4 regions of the Vibrio sp. Vb1554 genome follow, and region 3 is predicted to be linked to each of the others. Evidence: predicted binding sites of a transcription regulator. Region 3 holds the regulator's gene; each other region holds the start of a gene.
The links. The regulator PurR, encoded in region 3, represses purine synthesis genes. The targets are predictions, from matches to a motif close to TNANGNAAACGTTTNCNTNA.
Positions count from the first base shown of each region.

Region 1 (3,077 bases), on a different contig from region 3:
ATAGCGGTAAAAGTCGCGTTGGTAACATACTCCTGCTCCTTGGTCATATGAATATATACTGATATGGTTAATTGTGAGACGGAGATAACGCTTCACACCTGTGCAATCGAATACATGTGTGAGCTCACTCTAATTATGTAACAGAATTATCAATTGCATTATTTATCGTGATCTAACGCACGGAACATTTCTATCTTTCACATAGAATAACTGTCCATGCAATAACAAGGATTCAACATGAAAAGTCGCATTGAACAGGCGCTAGCAGGCGCTCCAGAAGCACTTTCCAAACAACTTGCTCCTATCATCCAAGCTGATGATTTTGATGCTACGCTTTCAGTTCAACAATTTGAGCAGTTGCTTTCAGCTACCGGTCTATCAGACAAAGAGCTTCGTGTTGCGCTACTTCCTTTTGCCGCAGCGTACTCCTATGCTCCCCTTTCTGACTTTTATGTCGGCGCTATCGTTCGTGGTCTTTCAGGTCGCCTTTACTTCGGTGCCAACATGGAATTCTTTGGTGTACAGTTGGGTCAAACGGTTCACGCAGAGCAGTCTGCGATTAGCCATGCTTGGATGAAAGGCGAACGTGGTGTTAAGGATATCACTATCAACTTCAGCCCATGTGGTCACTGCCGCCAGTTCATGAATGAGTTATCTACCGCAAACGAGCTTAAAATCCAGCTCCCAGAACGTGAAGAAAAGTCACTTCATGAATACCTGCCTGAAGCCTTTGGACCAAACGATCTCGGTATCGAGTCCGGCTTAATGGCAGAAGTTAAACACCAATTCTCATGTGATGATGAAGACGCACTCATCCAAAGTGCAGTTGAAGCGATGAACATGAGCCACTCTCCATACACCAACAACTTGAGTGGTTTAGCATTAGAGATGACTAGCGGCCGTGTATTCCAAGGCGCTTATGCAGAAAATGCAGCGTTTAATCCTAGCTTGCCACCGCTACAAGTTGCGCTAATCCAAGTTTTACTTGCGGGTGAAACCTTTGACAGCATCAAAGCCGCTGCATTGGTAGAAAACTCTGAAGGTAAGATCAGTCACTTAGCCGATACGCAATCAACGTTGGAAGCGTTGAATCCAGATATTCCGCTTAGTTTTGTCAACGTATAAACGACAAATTCAACAAAAAGCTCTACAACATGTAGAGCTTTTTTATTACCTAAAAACCAAAAGCAAACGTTTGCTTTGTCATAAAACTTCAGTATGATCTCCTGCAATTTCTGTCTCATCACTCTATTTTGTAAGGGAACACTATGTTTGGCACTGCAACTAGCGCAAATGCTACCCGTGTATTACTTTTAGGCTCTGGCGAACTCGGTAAAGAAGTCGCCATTGAATGCCAGAGACTTGGTTTAGAAGTGATTGCTTGTGATCGCTATGCCAATGCTCCAGCGATGCAAGTCGCTCACCGTAGTTATGTTATCGACATGTTAGATGGGAACGCCTTAGAAGAAGTTATTACGAAGGAACAACCTACTTACGTCGTACCAGAAATTGAAGCCATCGCAACCGGCAAACTGGTAGAGCTTGAAGAAAAAGGACTGAATGTTGTTCCAACCGCTAAGGCAACCAGGCTAACAATGAATCGTGAAGGTATCCGACGTTTGGCAGCAGAAGAACTGGAATTGACGACTTCACCTTATCGTTTTGCAGATAACTTTGAAGACTTCAAAGCCGCGGTTGAGCATGTGGGTATTCCGTGCGTGGTGAAGCCTGTGATGAGCTCTTCAGGTAAAGGGCAAAGTGTTATCAAGACCGAAGACGACGTTACACAAGCATGGGATTACGCTCAGGAAGGCGGGCGTACGGGTGCAGGTCGCGTTATCGTGGAAGGTTTTATCGACTTCGATTACGAAATCACTTTATTGACCATCAGAGCCGTTGACGGTGTGCATTTCTGTGCTCCAATTGGTCATCGTCAGGAAGATGGCGACTACCGCGAATCATGGCAACCGCAAACTATGTCAGAAAACGCAGTAAAAGCAGCTGAATACACGGCTGAGAAAGTGGTAAACGCGCTCGGTGGCTACGGCATCTTTGGTGTAGAGCTGTTTGTCAAAGGCGATAAAGTCATTTTCAATGAGGTCTCTCCTCGCCCTCACGATACGGGTATGGTTACAATGATTTCGCAGGAAATGTCTGAGTTTGCTCTCCACGTGCGCGCGTTTACCGGAATGCCAATTAATAATATTGTACAATATGGCCCATCTGCGTCTGCTGTTATTCTTGGACAAGGGACTTCCACAAACATTCGCTTTGAAAACCTAAGCAAAGCTTTAGCTCAACCTCAAACACAAGTTCGTCTATTCGGTAAGCCAGAAATCGATGGTCGCCGCCGTTTAGGTGTTGTCCTTACGCGACGAAAAACCACCGAAGAAGCCGTTCAAGATGCTGTTGAAAGTGCTTCAAAAGTGAATATCATTTATTAAATACGAACCACTCATACAAAAATAGCGCAGCTCAAATTGCTGCGCTATTTCGTGTTCCAAACCGAAGAGAGCCTATTCACTCTCGATTAAGTACACTTCTTCAGAGAAGCGACTTAAGCCTTTTTTCGCAATTTTAGGATGATTCTCGTCAGCTTCATCTACGTTCAAACAAGTAACTTTGTAACCTGAAAATAACTGCTCAATCTCTTCGACCGGCACGCTAAATGGAGGCCCCGCCATCTCTTCTTGAGGATAGTTGAGTGTAACAAGCAAAATACGACCGCCTGGGTTCAAAAGTTGCTTGAGACGCTCTACATACTCCTCTCGCATATCTTGCGGTAAAGCAACCAACGCGGCGCGATCATAAATGATATCGGCTTGAGATACTGGTGCAGTGAAAAAGTCCCCAGTATAAATAGAGAGCTCATCAAATTGATAAAGCTCGTGCATGCCATTAAGAGGCGTTACCGTTGGCGTGTAAAAATGTTCAGCAAAAAAGGCACGCACAGCAATATGGCTTAGCTCAACACCTTCAACCGAATCATGCTTCATCGCTAGCCAAATCAAGTCTTCTGACTTTCCACATAAAGGAACTAACACTTTATCTTCACGCTTTGGATTAGTGTGTTTCCA
Region 1 covers NZ_JAWPOJ010000005.1:152,578-155,654, reverse strand. Annotated here, with positions in the region: gene cdd (cytidine deaminase) at 238-1,125, shown strand; gene purT (formate-dependent phosphoribosylglycinamide formyltransferase) at 1,269-2,444, shown strand; gene R8N28_RS06650 (thiopurine S-methyltransferase) at 2,517-3,077, opposite strand, start outside.
Region 1: the regulator PurR is predicted to act here: its motif matches at 1,184-1,203, upstream of purT (formate-dependent phosphoribosylglycinamide formyltransferase).

Region 2 (3,077 bases), on a different contig from region 3:
GGGTTTATCAGGTAAGCCTGGCATCGTCATCACGGTACCAGATAATGCATAAACGAATCCTGCGCCCGCACACAAGCGCAGCTCGCGGATTGGGACGGTAAAACCAGTTGGTGCGCCTTTGACTGCGGAGTCTGTGGTTATCGATAGTGGTGTCTTCGCGATGCAAACCGCTAAGTTGTTAAAGCCTAATTGCTCAAAATGTTTGAGCTGTTCAGTCGCGATAGGAGTCATTTCTATATTGGTTGCTCCATAGCCCGCTTCACATACTGCCATGAGCTTTTCGAGTAATGATTGCTCTTTGTTGTATAACGGACAAAACTCTACAGGCGTGGTACACGCATCAATAACATGTTGAGCTAGTTCCGTTGCGCCTTGTCCGCCTTGCGAAAAAGCGGTGCTGATGGCTACTTTAACTTCGGGATTAAATTGGTGAATCAGCTCTTCAAGAGCTTTAAGCTCTTTCACACAATCTTGTGGAAACTGGTTAATGGCAACGACAGCAGGTAAACCGTATTTATGAACGTTATTTATGTGCCATTTTAAATTTTCAAACCCAGCCTCCAATGCTGCTTGGTCCGGATTAAAAATGGAATCTGGAATAGCCATACCTGGGCGTAAATCGTAGTGTCCAGAATTCGCTTTGAGGCCGCGTAATGTTGCTACGATCACTACACAGTCCGGGGCTTTGTTGGCGGCAGCAGCTTTAATGTTACACGCTTTCTCAAATCCCATATCCGAACCAAAACCGGCTTCAGTTACCGTGTAACCTGACAATTTTAGCGCAATATCGTCCGCGATAATGGATGAATTTCCATGGGCGATGTTTGCAAATGGACCTGCATGGATCAACGTAGGAACACCTTCTAGAGTTTGCATCAGTGTTGGTGCAATCGCCTCTTTTAGTGTTACTGCCATTGCTCCTGCAACTTGTAGATCTTCCGTAGTGACGGGGGTTCCGTTCAAATCGTACGCTACGACAATTTTCCCGATACGTTGACGTAAATCTTTTAAATCTTTGGCTAGTGCAATTATAGCCATTAACTCGGAAGCAGCTGAAATATCGAACCCTTCGTCACGCTCGAAACCATTGATGGTTTTTCCTGCATCATTGAGGCCAATTTTGACTTTACGTAGTGCACGATCATTATGGTCCATCACTCGTTTCCAAGTAATACTTGCCGTGTCGATTTTAAGTGCTCTTAACCCGGTGCGTGATTCAAAGGCATCATAACCCTCGCGTTGCTCATGGAACAAGCGAGCGTCAAGAGCGGCTGAAGCAAGGTTGTGCGCCGCTGTCACTGCGTGAATGTCACCAGTAAGGTGTAAGTTTAACTCTTCCATTGGAGCTACTTGAGAATAACCGCCGCCCGCTGCGCCACCTTTAATACCGAAGACGGGTCCCATCGAAGGTTGCCTTATACATGCAATAACAGATTGATTAAGCTTTGCTAAACCTTGCGCCAGGCCTATCGTCGTAACGGTTTTTCCTTCGCCAAGAGGAGTCGGCGTGATCGCAGTGACGAGTACAAGTTTACCGTCATCATTTGCTTTGAGTCGTTCCAAACATTTTGGGTGGACTTTGGCTTTGTGCTTCCCGTGAGTGTCATACTCTTCGGGTGATAGTCCTACTTTTTCCGCGATAACATCAATAGAAGAAAGTGGTGTTTTTCGGCAAATTTCGATATCTGACTGCATGGAGAATCCCCAAAGTGGTACTCAGGTAGCGTTGAAAAACTACCTGAGTTATAACGAGTATTATTGTGAGGCAAAGGTCTGCTTGGTGATGGTACTGTTTCGGTTAGGCTTGTAAAGAGTTTACTGCTTCGTATTGTGCGACATACTAACGAAATCTACTCGTTACAGTGCTAGACAAAAACAAAAAGGCCACCAAATGGTGACCTTGATATATTTTTAGCTTTAAAGCTGTCGTTTTAACGATCCCAATAAGTCTCTTCTAAGCTATCTTCTCGTTCAGGAAGCGCTCGCGATAGGCGAGGAGAGTGCTGCGTCAACACTTCATAGCTTACTCGGTTTGCGTATTTACAGATCTGAGAAAGCGAGGAGTAGGTTAAGCATCGTACTTCGTGCTTTTCTGAGTTAGGCACTTCTTTTTGGTGGAAAGAGTTTGCTGCCATGTCATGCAGTAAGGCTGAAAGGGCTGCATCACCTGCACCGTTAGTGTTCTTAATCTCTAGTGGTCCACCAAGGTAAGGGCCGATGTGAGAGTAGACCTTCATTGGGTTTTGACAGTCTTCTTTACGCATCGCACGACTAAACTCGTACTGGTTAAAGGCTTCGAGGGAGCTTTCAAGGATGTCGTGTGTGGTTTCTCGTTTTACTTTCTCATCGGTGTAACCAGCCATGTACAGACCATTTGGTCCTGCCGTACACAGTACGAGATCAACCCATTCAAGTGCTTTATCAGCAGCAGCTAGCGGCTCTGTTTCACCTGTTAGCGCCGCACCTTCTTCTTCATTCATAGCGACAACAGAAATGTTTTCGCGAATGTATTCTTGCCACCACTGTGCGTTACCTTCGATAACGTACTTCGTCCCTAACGTAAGTACAACAGGGACATCGTGCTTCTTAGCAAAGTCGATCGCTCTTTGTACCGCTTTAGGCATTGGATCTTCTTCTTTACCACGCATGAGGTAAGAAGAAACAACCAGGGCTGATGCTTTCTCAAAGATCTCTTCAGGAATGCTTTCCGGAAGTAGTTGATTCATATGACCTTCGTTGATAGCAAATGTACGCTCACCGTCTTGAGAAATTAGGGTGTAGCAGCGACCAATAGGGCCATCTACCGTTTGTAAATGGTTAAGGTTCATGCGTGAAGACGTACGGCAAAGGTAGCGGTAAGCAAAAGAACCGACTTGAATGTTCTTAGACATCACACCGAGCAAAACGGATTTGCTATCGGCTAAAACTGAGTAGTTGTGAAGAGTATTGCCAATCGTGTCACCTGGGTATTGGTGTGTGATCAGGCCTTGCTCAACCAGTTCTTCGTAAAGTGCATCTGCTTTGCTTTCTTCAAGAACGAGCGAATGTCCTTTACTCAGGTTGTATTTCTCTAAAAA
Region 2 covers NZ_JAWPOJ010000004.1:148,418-151,494, forward strand. Annotated here, with positions in the region: gene R8N28_RS05525 (formate--tetrahydrofolate ligase) at 1-1,695, opposite strand, end outside; gene R8N28_RS05530 (inosine/guanosine kinase) at 1,932-3,077, opposite strand, start outside.
Region 2: the regulator PurR is predicted to act here: its motif matches at 1,762-1,781, upstream of R8N28_RS05525 (formate--tetrahydrofolate ligase).

Region 3 (3,077 bases):
GTTAAGCCCATCAGTAAGTTGATTAGAAAGAAAGGGAATACAGGGATTAGACGCAAGGAAAATAGATAAAAAGCTCCGTCTTTTTCGACACCTTGATTAATTGCGTTGAGTTTATTTCCGAATTTGTTTTGTACCCAGTCACGCAATAAGTATCGGCTGCTCAAGAAGGCCAGTGTTGCCCCCATAGTGCTAGCGAAAGAAACCAGTAGCAAGCTTGTCCAAAAACCAAATAAGGCTGCACCAAGTAAGGTGACTACTGCCGCTCCTGGGATAGAAAAAGCGGTAATTGCAATGTAGGTAAAAAAGTAAATCGCAGCCGAGAATACAAAATTCTGATCGATGTATGTAGTTAGTGCTTCTTGTTGGGCTTTTGCATTCTCTAAGGTTAAATACTGGCCAAAGTTAATACCTAAAAAGACGATAGCCGCTAGTAGGATGAGACCTAAAATCAGTTTCTTATTCATAATTTTGATTCCAATTTGGGATATATGTAATAAGACAGTAGGAAAACCGAAAAAATTTCACAAAAAAACCGCAGATTAGACTGCGGTTTTACAAGATAGTTTTTAGGCCGACTTTTATTGGAGGCCGTTCATCAACTCATCTCGGCGAGCTTGAGGTACCACACTCCAATGAGTGCCGTTGATAGCACCTTCTAGTGCCCATAGCAACTCAATGTTGACGGTTGCAGAGTGCGTATCTCTTATCGCTTTATAGGCGTTAAGCGCACCTTCCTCTTCAAGCTTCTCTACGGATTCGATGCCGGCTTTTTTTAGCATGCGCTCGGTAGCCAGTCGTAAGTTAGGCAAATCTTTCAAACGGTTAGGCTTTGTACTTGCTTGCTGTTCTTTCTCAAGCTTTGCCTTTTTCAATGATTGATTCGCTACTTCGATTAAGCGTTCGCTTGATTCCCATAAATCGCTGGAAATAGCGTAGTACTTTGTAACGACTGGGAAGCCACGTTTTTTATAAACGTAAGGCTTTAGCCCTTGTTTCTCGAAGTCAGATGAAGTTTTTTGGTCTGCTCTGATATGAAGCTGATTGTTTACCACTAGTGCAAACATTGTTTCATCAGCGAATAGTCCGAAGCCACCAAACATTGAGCGCGACTTGATATTACCAAGTGCCTCAAATAGCTTCATAGAGTCTTTGAGTATCGGTTTATCCATGTTTTGTTATCTCGGTGTAATTAATATTACGCCACCAAAAGTCAGGTCCGAGAGAGTAGCAAACATGCGTAAAAACAATGTCATTACAGAGTAAAGTCATTGCTTACACACTTGCCATCGGTAACCCCGCTACCTTCCATATCGTAATATGGTTCAGGCCGGAGGCTTTGCGTCCCACTCTTTCGAATGGTTTGCCCTGTGCGTGACACAATGAGCATACTTCTTATATTGAATTAACATCACGGTTTAGCGTTAAAAGTGTGATTTCGGTTCAATAAAAATGATAGATTGAATGCTCTATTTTGCATATGGAAAGGTGTAAATTGGCCTTTGAAAAGTAGTTCTTAATATATATTACATTTATATAAAACAGGGAGTTAACGTTAGTCAATTGTTATTAGAGCAGTGTGAAGTATTAGAGAATGCTTAATTTTCCCAAAAAAATAAGCACCCCTATAGAGCGCTTATTTAACACGGTTAAATACAGTGAAATTTAGTTCATTTTTTTCACAGTATTTCGAATTACAAGCTCAGGTTGCATTTCGAAAATTCGTTTTTCGTGTTCTTTATCTTTGATACGCTCAAGTAGAATTTCGAATGCATTTTTACCAACACGACGCTTAGGTTGGTGGATAGTCGTTAGCGGTGGAGAGAAGTATTCCGCAAGCTCGATGTTGTCGTAGCCGATCACTGAAATATCTTCAGGAATTTTGATCCCGTTTTGTTGCAAGCGGCTCATTAGGCCTAGAGCCATTGTGTCGTTAAAACAGAATACCGCCGTCGGGCGCTTGTCCATTGCGGTAATTTTATCTGCAACTAATACGGCCGTATCACATTCAAAGTTACCTTCAAGGATCCAGTCTTCATTTACAGCTAGGTTCGCTTCGCTCATTGCGCGACGGAAACCTGCAATGCGCTCTTGGCAAGCAAGCTTTTCAAAATGACCGCTTAGACAAGCGATATCCGTATGACCATTGTCAATCAGATGTTTGGTTGCAATGTAGCCACCTTCTTCTGAGTTATCCATGATCTTGTCTGCTTGTGAGCTCTCTGGGCCCCAATCCATGACCACTTTAGGAATGTCCGCATGACGGTCAAGCATCTCTTTTAGTTCTTCGGTTAAGTCAGAACACATCACAAGGATGCCATCAACGCGCTTTTCAGCCAGCATACGAATGTAATCGCGTTGTTTTTCGTAAATCCCGCCTGTGTTACATAAAATCAGAGTATAGCCTTGGCGGTAACAGTAGCTCTCAACGCCATCAATCACTTCTGAGAAAAATAGGTTAGTTGATTGAGTTACTAACATGCCAATCGTACGAGTTGAGTTGCATTTTAGGCTGCGTGCAACGGCACTTGGCGCGTAATTCAGCTCGTCAACGGCTTTCATTACTTTTTCTTGCGTTGCTTCTGCAACGAAACGCGTTTTATTGATAACGTGCGAAACTGTCGTAGTGGAAACGCCGGCTAAGCGAGCAACGTCTTTTATCGTGGCCATAAATGGTGTCCTGTATCGAGCTACTGAAATATGTCGTATTGGATGTACCTGATGCTCTAATGGTTTCACACCTAGCAATCTAAAATTGGCGCTAAGTGTCTCGGCAGCGGTTGATCCAAGTGCGACAAAAGGGTGCGTAGCAGCATCGGTCGATGAATTTTATCTTTTTTCTATCTGATGAGAAATTGCCATCAACCTGTTAAGAAAACACAAAAACCGCTATATTTCAGCGGTTTACATATAAATCATATTTAATCGTTTGCGCTCACATTTTAGCCCTATGTGGACTGACTAGCAATGTTTTCAGCAAGAGATTTGTGTATTTGAAGTCACATTTTGACTGCTAAATAACCAAGCGTCTTTGCGCTAAGTTAAGGCAAACGAATATTATACCCAAGTTACTTACAATT
Region 3 covers NZ_JAWPOJ010000012.1:15,924-19,000, forward strand. Annotated here, with positions in the region: gene R8N28_RS12005 (TVP38/TMEM64 family protein) at 1-464, opposite strand, end outside; gene R8N28_RS12010 (TfoX/Sxy family DNA transformation protein) at 579-1,169, opposite strand; cyclic di-GMP riboswitch class I at 1,286-1,375, opposite strand; gene purR (HTH-type transcriptional repressor PurR) at 1,663-2,667, opposite strand.

Region 4 (3,077 bases), on a different contig from region 3:
GCCACCTGGGTTGAGATAACGCGCCGATGGTTTTTCGCTGGTGGCACTAAACGAATATTGGCAGGGTTAAGAAAGTAGCCTTTGCGGGGGTAAGTGACTAAAAGCTTAGCGGCATCGTATTCGGGTAAGTACTGCTGTAGCAGTGCACGTAAGGTGCTAATGCGGTTCGTGAGCACATTCTTAGAGATGAACTTGCTCTGCCAAATGGTTTCAATAATGGTGTCAGCAGAGAGTGGGTGGCCAACGCTTGTTAACAGCAGTTCTAATAATTCAACGGTGCGAGGTTCAAGATCAATCGCGATAGCATCTTGATGAAGGCTCTGTGTCTTCGGGTTATAGATCAGCTCTCCAATCGCAATACAACTGTGAGTCTGTTTAGCTTGTTGCAGAAAGTCGCGCATACCGTACCGATCTATTTGGAAATCGCGAAGTATTATATAGCGATTGGAGCGCGAAATCTTATAAATCGCGCTTCAATCATTATCAAAAATTTATGAACCGTAGGTCACGGAATAGCGGTGCGGTTTGTGGTTCATCGCTAACACGACATTGAGTGCAAACGCCCCCAAAATTGAAAGGCCAATCACTTCTGGTGTGACAAAGAAGAATGAAGCAAACAGGATACATGCATCGATTGCCATTTGGCTTTTGCCAACTGAAATGCCAAATTTGTCTTGGATAAACAAACACAGCACGTTAAAGCCACCTAAGCTGGAGCGATGTCTGAATAGGATCAGCATACCGAGCCCCATTAAAAGCCCGCCTGCGACGGCGCAATAAACTTCATTTACCGATTCGAGCGAGATTAGCAAATAAAGATGATCGGCAAAGATAGAAACCAACGCGCCAGAAGTGGCACTATTAATGGCGAAATGACGGCCGAAGCGTTTCCATGCTAGTAAGTAAAAAGGACTGTTTGCTAAAAAGTACAGCACACCAAAGGTAAAAGGTGTAAATTGGCTAATAAGCAGAGCCAATCCAGTCGTGCCTCCCGTTAGAAGGTTCGCGGATTGGAGAAAGAAAACGCCTTGAGCTACTAAAAAGGTACCCGTGAGAATCGCTATCCAGTCTTCTTTTAATGAGTGTTTTTCCATCAATGTTGCAGTCATTAGTGATAAATAAGGCGTGCATAGTAGTAAAAAGATGATCTTTTCGGTAGCTAGAGGGTAAAATTTACGGTAAACCTATGTAATTGCTGTTTTACAGGGTGTAAAGCACAAATTTGACAGGCAATAGATTGTCGTTATGCGATTGCAATGCTGGCATGATAAACATTGCTTGTCATCATGAAAAAACTGCATGAGAAAAATTGTAAATTTCTCTTTATGACCTAAATCAAATTATGTAGAATGCGCGCCATTAGGGTGACGAAAACGTTTGCGTCGGGTCATTCAACAGTTTTTTTGCAACTTTCAGTACTAATCTGAGTCAGGAGATACAGATGCTTAAGCGTGATATGAACATCGCAGATTACGATGCGGAACTGTTCGCAGCTATCCAGGAAGAAACTCTTCGCCAGGAAGAACACATTGAACTTATCGCTTCTGAAAACTACACAAGCCCACGTGTAATGGAAGCGCAAGGTTCTCAGCTAACGAACAAATACGCTGAAGGCTACCCAGGTAAGCGTTACTACGGCGGTTGTGAGTACGTAGATAAAGCTGAAGCACTAGCAATTGAGCGTGCATGCCAACTATTTGGTTGTGAGTACGCTAACGTACAGCCTCACTCAGGTTCTCAAGCAAACAGCGCAGTTTACATGGCGCTTCTTAACCCTGGCGATACAGTTTTAGGCATGAGCCTAGCACACGGTGGTCACCTAACTCACGGTTCACCAGTAAACTTCTCGGGTAAGCACTACAACGTTATCCCTTACGGTATCGATGAAGCTGGTCAAATCAACTACGACGAGATGGAACAGCTAGCACTTGAACACAAACCTAAGATGATCATCGGTGGTTTCTCTGCTTACTCGCAAATCGTTGATTGGAAACGCATGCGTGAAATCGCTGACAAAGCAGGTGCTTACTTATTTGTTGATATGGCGCACGTAGCTGGTCTTATCGCTGCCGGTGAATACCCAACACCAGTACCGCATGCTCACGTGGTAACAACAACGACGCACAAAACACTAGCAGGTCCTCGCGGTGGTCTTATCTTGTCAAATGCTGGCGAAGATATGTACAAGAAACTGAACTCAGCAGTGTTCCCAGGTGGTCAAGGTGGCCCTCTAATGCACGTTATCGCTGGTAAAGCAGTAGCGTTCAAAGAAGCGATGGAGCCAGAGTTCAAAGCTTATCAAGCTCGCGTAGTGAAAAACGCAAAAGCAATGGTTGGTCAGTTCCAAGAGCGTGGCTACAAAATCGTATCTAATGGTACAGAAAACCACTTGTTCCTTGTTGACCTAATCGACAAAGATATCACTGGTAAAGACGCAGACGCGGCACTAGGTGCAGCAAACATCACTGTAAACAAGAACTCAGTACCAAATGACCCACGCAGCCCATTCGTAACGTCTGGTATCCGTGTAGGTACGCCAGCGATCACTCGCCGTGGCTTCACTGAAGAAGATGCAAAAGAGCTAGCAAACTGGATGTGTGACGTTCTAGATAACATCGGCAACGAAGAAGTTATCGAAGCGACAAAACAGAAAGTGCTAGAAATTTGTAAGCGTCTACCAGTTTACGCCTAACTGCTTTTCATAGAGTGAGTCGATTTCGGTGTCGAACATACTCATTTGCTCGCGCAAACTCCGTGTGTTCTTCTAGAACTCGACTCATCTATTTTGAACATTGATATACTAAAGGTCCTCATTTGAGGGCCTTTTTGTTTGTCTGGCGTTTGGAATGAGATATAGCGAGAGTGTGTGATAAGGGGATGGCTACCAACACTGTCCCTTTTCAATATATCCAAACCACGTCATTCCGATGAGCCTAGGCGAGATCAGGAATCTTGTTGAGGCGCACTCTTTTACTCAGAGTTTCTCTAAAAATCATCAGTACTCTGAAAACTGATTCTGAATCACGCTCGTTCCTCGCTGTTCAGAATGACAGTGGTAGAATGGCTTTTTATCATCA
Region 4 covers NZ_JAWPOJ010000020.1:20,586-23,662, reverse strand. Annotated here, with positions in the region: gene R8N28_RS16410 (winged helix-turn-helix domain-containing protein) at 1-401, opposite strand, end outside; gene R8N28_RS16405 (YitT family protein) at 492-1,094, opposite strand; gene glyA (serine hydroxymethyltransferase) at 1,442-2,692, shown strand.
Region 4: the regulator PurR is predicted to act here: its motif matches at 1,366-1,385, upstream of glyA (serine hydroxymethyltransferase).